Regions from separate parts of the Neobacillus sp. PS2-9 genome, predicted to be linked through region 3. Evidence: predicted binding sites of a transcription regulator. Region 3 holds the regulator's gene; each other region holds the start of a gene.
What was found. Region 3 encodes Rex, which represses fermentation and respiration genes when NADH is low (regulators of the CRP and FNR family bind a similar motif). Its sites were predicted from a motif close to TTGTGAAATATTTCACAA; they were not measured.

Region 1 (3,284 bases), 2.2 Mb from region 3:
GTTTCATGTAGACAGGGTCTTAGATAGGAAGCCAATAGGCATTAAATTTCCGGATGCGAAATACAGTTTTATTACATCAGATGAAGCAGCTAAATTCCTTTTACATATGGGGCGTGATGTGTTTACAGGACCTATTAATCCAGGGTGTAAGGCCGATATTTCCTTAAGGAGTTTTCTTGGGAAAATAGAGGAAATAACCGGGGAAGCAGCAGACATAACTTCAGAAGTAACAAAGGAAAATTCCTCACCATATGGTATGGATGGTTCTTGGTCTATTAATACTAACAGAGTGAACCATTTAGGATACCAATTTACTGATTTAAATGAGGTATTGGATGAATTAATTCAGTATTTTATGAGAGTTAAAATAAATTGACTATTAGTGTAAAGTGTAATAAACTAAAATTACGCTTATAAGTTCGTTAAATATTTATTCGTTTAAGTAGCCGTAACTGCACGGAAATGTGGGTGATGTCTATTGCCCAAACGTGACAGTACGTCTTTTTTATTATTTTTAAATGTTCAGATAAACTTAAAGTGAACAAAATCTTGGGGGTTATATTGATGAGTAACGGTAAAGTAAAATGGTTTAATGCAGAAAAAGGTTTTGGATTTATTGAAGCAGAAGGCGGTCAAGATGTATTTGTTCACTTTTCAGCTATCCAATCAGAAGGCTTTAAAACATTAGAAGAAGGCCAATCAGTTTCTTTTGAAATCGTTGAAGGCGCTCGCGGACCACAAGCTTCTAACGTAAAATCAGCTTAATCTTTAGAAAATAAAAGGGTGATGCATACGACTAAAGCATCACCTTTTTATCTATATTTTTTCACTAGAAAAAGAGCTTTAGAGCTAACAAACAAAGTGTTCATACCATTTATTAACTAAGTACAAGGGGTGATCGTTTTGGCATTTGGTAGAAAAAATGATGAAGAAATAAAATTAGAAGAAACGAAAATTTGGGAATGTACTTCTGATGCTTGTAAATGTTGGATTCGCGACAATTTTAAGAGTACTGAAGTACCCCTCTGTCCTATTTGTAAAAGTGAAATGAGACAAACGACGAAAGAACTACAGGTAATTCATAACCATAGTAAAAATTTTATGTGATTTTTCAAAACAGGGAGCTAGACTCCCTGTTTTTTTTATTCTACAGCGTTTTCTCTACAATAAGCTAAGACAAGCTCTTCTTCGTCTTCTTCCAGTTCGAAATCAAGAACTTTTTCACTTTCGCGCTCATAGAAATAATAATTAGTAATCTTGTCTCCATTTTCATCAGAAACGTAAATTACTTTTAACCCTACTCCCTTCTCGGAATATAGCTCGTCCTCTTCTTCCACATCAAGTTCTATAAAAAATTCATATCGGTCACCTGAAAGTAAACCAAATGGATCTTCAAGTTTTTCAACTTCATGACCTGTAATATTCAAGGGAATCATCCTTTTCTTTTTATTCGGCTTTATTATTATACACATATTTTTGTCATAACAGAAAAAGATGTGTATCAAATTTTAAGTAACATTAAAATTACTTTAAGGAATTTGAATTTATTGTGAATTATTGCACAAAGTTAATCAAACTAAAAAAGTTTAAGGTAAGATAAACATATAAGGAATAATGGGAAAAAGTAGGTGAAAAAATTTTCAGATATATTGTGAATAACTTCACAAATAGGAGAGGGTAAAATGGCTAACATGGCCGCGTCAGTACATATGGAGTTGTTACAGCCTCTATTAAAGTCTAGAAAGAATTTTTATCAACTGCTTCATTTATTATTTCAAATGCCAACTAGTGGTATTAAATATTTTGAGATTCGCGATAAAGGCAATTTACAAGAATTAGAAGAAATTCATGAGGGCGGTAAAATATTAAGTGATTTTTTTCAACATCTACCCAACAAGTATCTCGAGAAAGAGCGAGAAGAATATCAACGCCTTTTCATTGGGCCGGGACCATTACCTGCGCCACCATGGGAGTCATATTATCGGAGTAAAGAGCAACTCCTATTTGAGGAATGGACCTATCAAGTTAGAGAACAATATCATCAAATTGGACTCAAATATGTGAGAGAAAATAATGAGCCAGATGATCATTTATTACTAGAATTGGAGTTTATGATTAATCTTATTGATTTATGCTTGTTGGAAACCCAGTATGATCGGTTTATTGAATTAATTTCTAGTCAACACCAGTTTCTTGAAAAACATTTAACAGTTTGGATTCCATACTTTTGTAAACGAGTAATTCAAACTACCAATAGTCAATTATTTTTAGGAGCAGCCATGCTCCTTGATGATTTTATCAATGATGACTTAACAACTTTATATGAGATGAAGGAGGCATTAGCCGATGTCTGAAAATGGCCATATTAGCAAACTTCTAAAAAATAAAATGCAGAGAAGAACATTTTTAAAATGGTCTAGTACAATTGGAATTCCTGTTATAGCTGGAGGAGTAGGTACCAAGTTGTTAGTGGAGCGCCAACAAAAAGAGGAAGTATCAAGTGCAAAAGTAGAAGAAAAGATTGTTTCTACCTGCAGTATTAATAATTGCGGCGGACGCTGTGTCATTAAGGCGCATGTGAAAGATGGCGTAGTTGTTAGGGTCACCACGGACACGCAGGAAAGTGGTGACTTGTCCACCCTTCCATTACGGGCTTGCGTTAGGGGAAGAAATTACCGGAGTTTGTTGTACCATCCAGACCGCTTAAAATATCCGATGAAGCGAGTTGGAAAAAGAGGAGAAGGAAAATTTGAAAGAATCTCCTGGGAGGAAGCAATCGAAACCATTGCAACTGAAGTGAAACGAATTGGCGACCATTACGGTCCAGAGTCTAGATATGTAAACTATGCATCCGGTCAGAGCTGGGGGTTACATGGAGGTAAAAATGCAGCCAGAAAGCTTTTATCACTTACTGGTGGCTTTTTAAATTACCGTAATGATTATAGTTCAGGGGCAGGAAATGTAGCAACCCCATACACATATGGTACAAACAATTCAGGCAGCAGTTTTGATTCACTCTTACACTCTAAATATATTATTCTGTGGGGACAAAATCCTTCCGAAATGATATTTTCAACCCCTTATAGGGAGTATTTGATGCAGGCAAAAAAAAATGGGGCAAAAATTATTGTTATTGATCCTAGATATACAGATACTGCTATAGCGTTCGCGGATGAATGGATTCCCATTCTCCCTACAACTGATAATGCCATGATGGATGCAATGGGTTATGTAATTATAACCGAAAACCTACATGATCATGAATTCCTAGATAAATATTGTCT
Region 2 (3,284 bases), 2.6 Mb from region 3:
ATCATCATATATTAGTCATGAAAATTGAACAAAAACCCAGCCAAATTCTTCGACATTAAGTTGGAATATTCGCAAAATAAATTTTATTGAAAGCGTATGCTATAATGATGATATAAAAATCACTGCAAGGAGTAATCGCTATGTTGAAAGATATTTTTATGAGTTTATCTCAAAACCAATTTCTAAATAGTGCTGCTAAAAAATATGGTTTAAAAATGGGGGCACAAAGTGTCGTTGCAGGAACGAATATTGAAGAAGTTATTAAAAGTATAAAAGAGCTGAACTCACACGGAATTTCTTGTACAGTGGATAATTTAGGAGAGTTCGTTTTTAATGAAGAAGAGGCAAATGCTGCAAAAGAACAAATCCTTAATGTAATTGAAGCGATTCATGAACATAAAGTGGATGCGCATATTTCTTTAAAACCTACTCAATTGGGCTTAGATATTGAATATTCTTTCTGTTTAAATAACTTAAGAGAAATTGTTGATCTAGCAAACCGTTATGGTATCTTTGTAAATATAGATATGGAGGATTATAGTCATTTAAGTCCTACATTTGATTTACTTGACGATCTTTCTTTAGAGTACGATAACGTTGGAACAGTTATTCAGTCTTATTTCCATCAGGCGCAAGAATATATAGAAAGATATAAAAATTATCGCATCCGAATTGTAAAAGGTGCGTATAAAGAATCACCAGAAATCGCTTACCAAGATAAAAATGATATTGATGCTAATTTTATTAAAATATCTGAATGGCATTTATTAAATGGTAAATTTACATCAATTGCTACTCATGACCATAGAATAATAAACTACTTAAAGGATTTTGTTAAAAAGAACAATATCCCAAATGACAAGTACGAGTTCCAAATGTTATATGGATTTAGAAAAGAGCTGCAATTAAAGTTGGCAAGTGAAGGATACAATTTCTGCACATATGTTCCTTTTGGTAATGACTGGTATGGATATTTCATGAGACGTCTAGCTGAACGGCCACAAAACTTAAATCTTGTTGCTAAACAAGTTTTCAACAAAAAAACAAATACAATTATTGGTGTAGCAGCAGGTGCATTCTTATTAGGTAAAATGACTAACAAGCAAACCAAGAAAAAAAGAAAATAATACAGACAAAATCCTCCCATCAAATTGATGTGAGGATTTTTTATTATCGAATTGACCATATATATTCTAAAGAATTTATCGATGGTCCCATTTAAGGAAATGTACATTTTATTTTTTACATAGTGAAATTAGGAATAAGAACTTTTTTTAAACGTTTGTCAAACTCATGGACAATAATGTATTTACACAATACACTTCAATTATAAGGAAAAATAGGAGTTGTCATTCGAATATATGTGAAATGCTGAACAATATTTAAATAGAGGAGATTTCTTTTATGACTCAATATAATTGGTTAGAGGCAATCAATGTTAATGAAGATATGCTGATTAAAACAAAACAGCGTCTTCCGGTTATATGGATTAGTGCACTAGATTGTACTGGTTGTAAGGAAGCGTTTACCCGATCATTTGAACCAACTACCTTGGACACAATCCTCAATTTTATCTCATTAGAATACAGTGAACTCCTTTCTGTGGCCAGTGGGGATCGAGTAGAAGCCCATAAGGAATCCATTTTTGAAAAATATAGTGGAGAGTATATCCTTGCAATTGAAGGTAGTATTCCAGGCAGTGATGAGTTTCTTATGATTGGGGGTAAATCTGTTAGAGAGAAAATTATCCATGCAGCTAAACGTGCTAAAGCAGTTATTGCATTTGGAAGCTGCTCTGCTTGGGGTGGAATTCCAGCTGCAGGAAAAAACCCGACCAATGCTGTTGACATCAGAGCAATCATTCCCGAGGAAGTACCTGTTGCACTTGTTCCCGGCTGTCCCCCTATTCCGGAGGTTATTATAGGTACATTATTACATGTTCATTTTCATGGTAAATTGCCAGAACTTGACAAAAAACTGCGACCTAAAGTGTATTATCAAACTACTGTGCACATGGCTTGCCACCGCAAACCTTATTTTGATCAAAAATTATTTGCAGAATCTTATGATGATGAAGGAGCTAGGAAGGGGTATTGTTTATTTAAAATTGGCTGCAAGGGTCCAACTGCTTTCAATGCTTGTGAATCAATGGGGTATGACCGCTGTATTTCTGCGGGATTTTCGTGTATTGGCTGTTCTGAAAGAGGATTCTGGGACAAAGGAGGATTTTATGGCAAGCGAAAAAAGTAATCAATCTGGATTAAAAAAGGCACCTAGCCTTTGTGGTTATTACAATCACAAAGGTTAGGCACCAGGTTTTACGGCATTATAAGAAAAATTAGTATCATCCCATTGGAATATGCCTTCTTGAAGCTTTATTCTAAGATCGAAGGGACACGTAGAGGGGTTTATGTTTGACTCTTCTTCTCCAGTGGTCATTTGCTCCAATATTAGTTGCTTGAAACGAAGTAAATCTGTTTTAGATGCAATCCTAATGATTCGATCTAAAGTAATACTTTTCTCACTGATTCCATGACAATTACAAATACTTGTTTGAAAACCTTTATTAAACTGAATCATCATGTGTAAATCATTGATACTCGCAACCCCAAAAACCTCTTTTATTACATCCTCATAACGTAGCTGTTTCCCAGTTGCAAATTTAATCATATTCCTCTCAGGATTTTCTAAGAAATAAACCGTTTCAATCGAACCGTCCATGTATAGCACCTTTTTTCCAATTATTTTTCTATCTTAATGAATTAAGAATGGTGGTGTAGTTAGAAACCTTCTTGTATAACAACGCTCATTCTAATCCCTTCTATTCTTATTATACCATACTTTATTATGGGTGACGGAAAAGCAATCGGATTGTATCGATATAGCCACAGTAATAATGACATGCCTTGACGAATAAAATGGGTGAATGGAATTGAATCCCATAGTGATCAATAAATTGGGATTAGAACACCACTGAATAACTAATAAGAGGAGTAGTTGGGGCAATGAGCAAACGAAATTGGGCTATTTCAATTTTTGTCATTAGTAGTCTGATAGGATTGACGGGGTGTACAGAGGGAACAACAAAAGAGGTGGCACAGGAAAAAAAGGTAATACAACCTCAAAAGCAATCCGAAAAACAGCCGAAAGAAGAACCACCGAAGGTAGAGGAACCTAAGCAAATTGTTGTTAATGTCATTGACCCGAATACGAAAACAATTATTAAGAGCTTTATTCCGAAAGATATGGGGTTTGAAAACAACAAAGAGACCTACAAAAAGGAA
Region 3 (3,284 bases):
CATATTCTTTCAGCACCCGTTCGTACTTGCTTGGGTCTTCAAACACAGAAGGCTCGGCCATTTGCTCTTCCAGTTTGCGGAGCGATTTTTCCATGATTTGAAGGGGTTCAAATACGGTTAACATTTCGTCCCAAATGGTCAATTTGGATTCTAATCCTGTGTTTTGAGCTAAGTACCCAATGGTTACTTCTTTTGGTTTGATGATTTCGCCGCCATCATGAGACAAATGTCCGGCAATAATCTTTAATAAGGTCGATTTTCCGGCACCATTACGGCCAACTAGGGCCACACGGTCTCTCGTTTGTAATTCTAGCTTTATATTCGATAAAATAAGGTCAGCACCATAATATTTTTGTAATTGATTTACTTGCAATAAAATCATTTTATTCACCTCTATTACTTAGGACTAGTGTACCGTATAAGCGGAATGACAGCAATAACTCGGACTCTTCTAGGTGCTGTTCTTTTAAAAAATCTAGTGATTCGTTCAAAGTTTCACACACATAAAAGGAAAAATAGTGTATTATTTTTTGGTAGGAGGATTTTTTATATGGCCGAATTTACGCATTTTAATGAAGAAGGCAGAGCAAAGATGGTAGATGTCAGCGATAAGCCTGAGACAGCACGTACTGCTCTTGCTCATTCTAGCATAACTGTAAGTAAAGAGATTTTTTACAAAATAACCCATCATGAGATGAAGAAGGGCGATGTACTAGCTGTTGCCCAAGTTGCAGCCGTGATGGCGGCAAAAAAAACATGGGATATTATTCCTATGTGTCATCCCATCCCACTGACAGGTGTGAATATTTCTTTTGCATGGGAAGAGGAGCAAACAGGGAACTTTCAATTACATATTGAGGCAGCGGTGAAAACAAAGGGGAATACAGGTGTGGAAATGGAAGCGCTCACAGCTGCATCTACTTGTGCTTTAACCGTTTATGATATGTGCAAGGCAGTCGATAAAGGGATGGTTATTGGGCCAACCTATTTAGTGGAAAAAACAGGCGGTAAAAACGGTGATTTTAGAAGAAATGAACAGGTTAAATAAGAGTTAAAAAACCATTCATGGGGTGTGGGAGAATATGAGTAACGAAACGATGAAAATACCACAGGCGACAGCGAAACGGCTGCCCCTCTATTATCGATTTTTAAAGAACCTGCATACTTCCGGCAAACAAAGAGTTTCATCTGCAGAGTTAAGTGAAGCGGTAAAGGTAGACTCGGCAACGATTCGCCGTGACTTTTCCTATTTTGGGGCATTAGGTAAGAAGGGGTATGGCTATAATGTTAATTATTTGTTAACCTTTTTCCGGAAAACGCTGGATCAGGATGAATTAACAAAGGTTGCGTTAATTGGGGTCGGTAATTTGGGGACTGCCTTTTTAAATTATAACTTTTTAAAAAATAACAACACGAAGATCGAGGTCGCGTTTGATGTCGATCCGGAAAAAATGGGTACAACGATTCGCGAAGTTCCAGTTCATCATATGGATGATTTGGAGAAGGTATTAGAAAATAGTGATATTCAGGTGGCTATTTTAACGGTGCCAGCTCCTGTTGCGCAAATGATAACGGACCGACTGGTAAAAGCGGAAGTTAAAGGGATTCTAAACTTTACGCCTGCTCGGTTAAATGTACCAGGGTCGATTCGGGTTCACCATATTGACCTGGCAGTGGAACTGCAATCATTGGTTTACTTTTTAAAGCACTATCCAACAGTGGATGTAGAGGAATAGAACATGATAATAAGGCCTCTTACGATGATTCAATCGTAGGAGGTGTTTTTATTGCAAAAATTTGTAAGTTATAACTTTACACGCGTAACAGTGTTATGTTACATTGATAAATAGAAAGGGGTTTTTATCATGAGTGAGGAGTTAATCTCAAAAAAAGACCTATTAGAATTTGCGAGAATTTCCTATGGACAGTTATATAGATGGAAGCGAAAGGACCTTATTCCAGAAGAATGGTTCATACGTAAATCAACCTTTACTGGGCAGGAGACCTTTTTTCCAAAAGAGAAGATCCTAGAAAGAATCAATAAAATCCAAACAATGAAAGAAAATTTATCACTAGATGAACTGGCAGACATGTTTTCACCAAATATTTCTGACTTGCAGCTAGGAAAAGACGAGCTAGTAAAACGTAACATTGTTTCATCTGCTGTTATGAATTTTTACCTTGAGAATGAAAAAGGAAGCCCTACGTTTACGATTACTAGGATGCTTGAAGTATATGTGCTTGAGAAGCTTCTGCAATCTGGTGAGATTAATCAAGATGAAGGAAAGATGCTGCTTCAGGTGTTAAAGGAGCATGCTGCTTTAATCAAACAAAAAAGCTGTGAATTAGTCATAACAAGGAAACTTGGGGTGTCATCGTGTCTCTTGCTCATTAACGCAGAAGCGATGCATATGGATTTGGGGACGAAAATGGTTGTGCAGCTCTCACTGATGTCGTGTATGGAAGAGATCAAAGCAAAATTATTATAAAGGAGAATATACATGGATATGAAGGAAAGAGGAGACTTAGTCATCAATGGTTTCGGTGCTTCAAATGGTGGGGCGTTCCGCCAGGTCATATTGAATGGATTCGGAACGGTTAACAGTGATGTTGATTGCGTGGAGTTTGAAAGTAATGGCTTCGGGACCGTGGATGGGAATGTGACAAGTGAACAGACGAAAATAAACGGTAAAGCAAAGGTCAAGGGAACGATTGAATCCCAGCAACTATCGATAGATGGAACGGCAAAGATTGGCGAAAATCTATATGTGAAAAAATTAAAGGTTTCCGGCAAGGCGTCTGTTGGTGGAAAAGTCAAAAGTGAGGAAATCAAAATTAATGGGGTGTTAAGGGTAGAAGGAGATTGTGAGGCAGAGATTTTTAAAGCAGATTCTCAATTTGCTATAGGCGGGTTATTAAATGCCGAACAAATTACGATTCAACTTCATGGCCCATGTAAGGCAAAAGAAATCGGCGGTGAAACCATTTTGGTGAAACATAGAGGTTCCTTTTTCGAAAGTCTCATTAAACCGTTGTTTTCCACTCAGCTCGAAGTGGAATTCATTGAAGGAGACAAAATTGAACTAGAGAATACCATTGCCAAGGTGGTACGGGGGAATCAGGTAAAGATTGGCCGGAATTGCCAAATTGGTGTCGTAGAGTACCGGGAAGATTTTTCACAACATAAAAATGCTGTCGTCAAAGAAAGTATCAAAGTGTAATAGGGGGGTAGGAAAATGGAGAAAACCAGTAACCTGATCATAAATGGTTCGGGGAGTTATCCT

Region 1: a site for Rex is predicted at 1,650-1,667, ahead of RCG25_RS10170 (TorD/DmsD family molecular chaperone). Genes of this name have one in related genera too.
Region 2: a site for Rex is predicted at 1,362-1,379, ahead of RCG25_RS12160 (hydrogenase small subunit). Genes of this name have one in related genera too.

The regions. Positions count from the first base shown of each region.
Region 1 is NZ_CP133269.1:2,017,903-2,021,186, forward strand. It holds gene RCG25_RS10150 (NAD-dependent epimerase/dehydratase family protein) at 1-376, shown strand, start outside; gene cspD (cold-shock protein CspD) at 565-765, shown strand; gene RCG25_RS10160 (cold-shock protein) at 904-1,107, shown strand; gene RCG25_RS10165 (DUF6509 family protein) at 1,143-1,436, opposite strand; gene RCG25_RS10170 (TorD/DmsD family molecular chaperone) at 1,683-2,354, shown strand; gene RCG25_RS10175 (DMSO/selenate family reductase complex A subunit) at 2,347-3,284, shown strand, end outside.
Region 2 is NZ_CP133269.1:2,408,143-2,411,426, forward strand. It holds gene RCG25_RS12155 (proline dehydrogenase family protein) at 141-1,127, shown strand; gene RCG25_RS12160 (hydrogenase small subunit) at 1,405-2,250, shown strand; gene RCG25_RS12165 (hypothetical protein) at 2,305-2,721, opposite strand; gene RCG25_RS12170 (VanW family protein) at 3,006-3,284, shown strand, end outside.
Region 3 is NZ_CP133269.1:4,961,847-4,965,130, reverse strand. It holds gene RCG25_RS24745 (ABC-F family ATP-binding cassette domain-containing protein) at 1-382, opposite strand, end outside; gene moaC (cyclic pyranopterin monophosphate synthase MoaC) at 551-1,048, shown strand; gene RCG25_RS24735 (redox-sensing transcriptional repressor Rex) at 1,083-1,736, shown strand; gene RCG25_RS24730 (YhbD family protein) at 1,866-2,489, shown strand; gene RCG25_RS24725 (polymer-forming cytoskeletal protein) at 2,502-3,221, shown strand; gene RCG25_RS24720 (cytoplasmic protein) at 3,237-3,284, shown strand, end outside.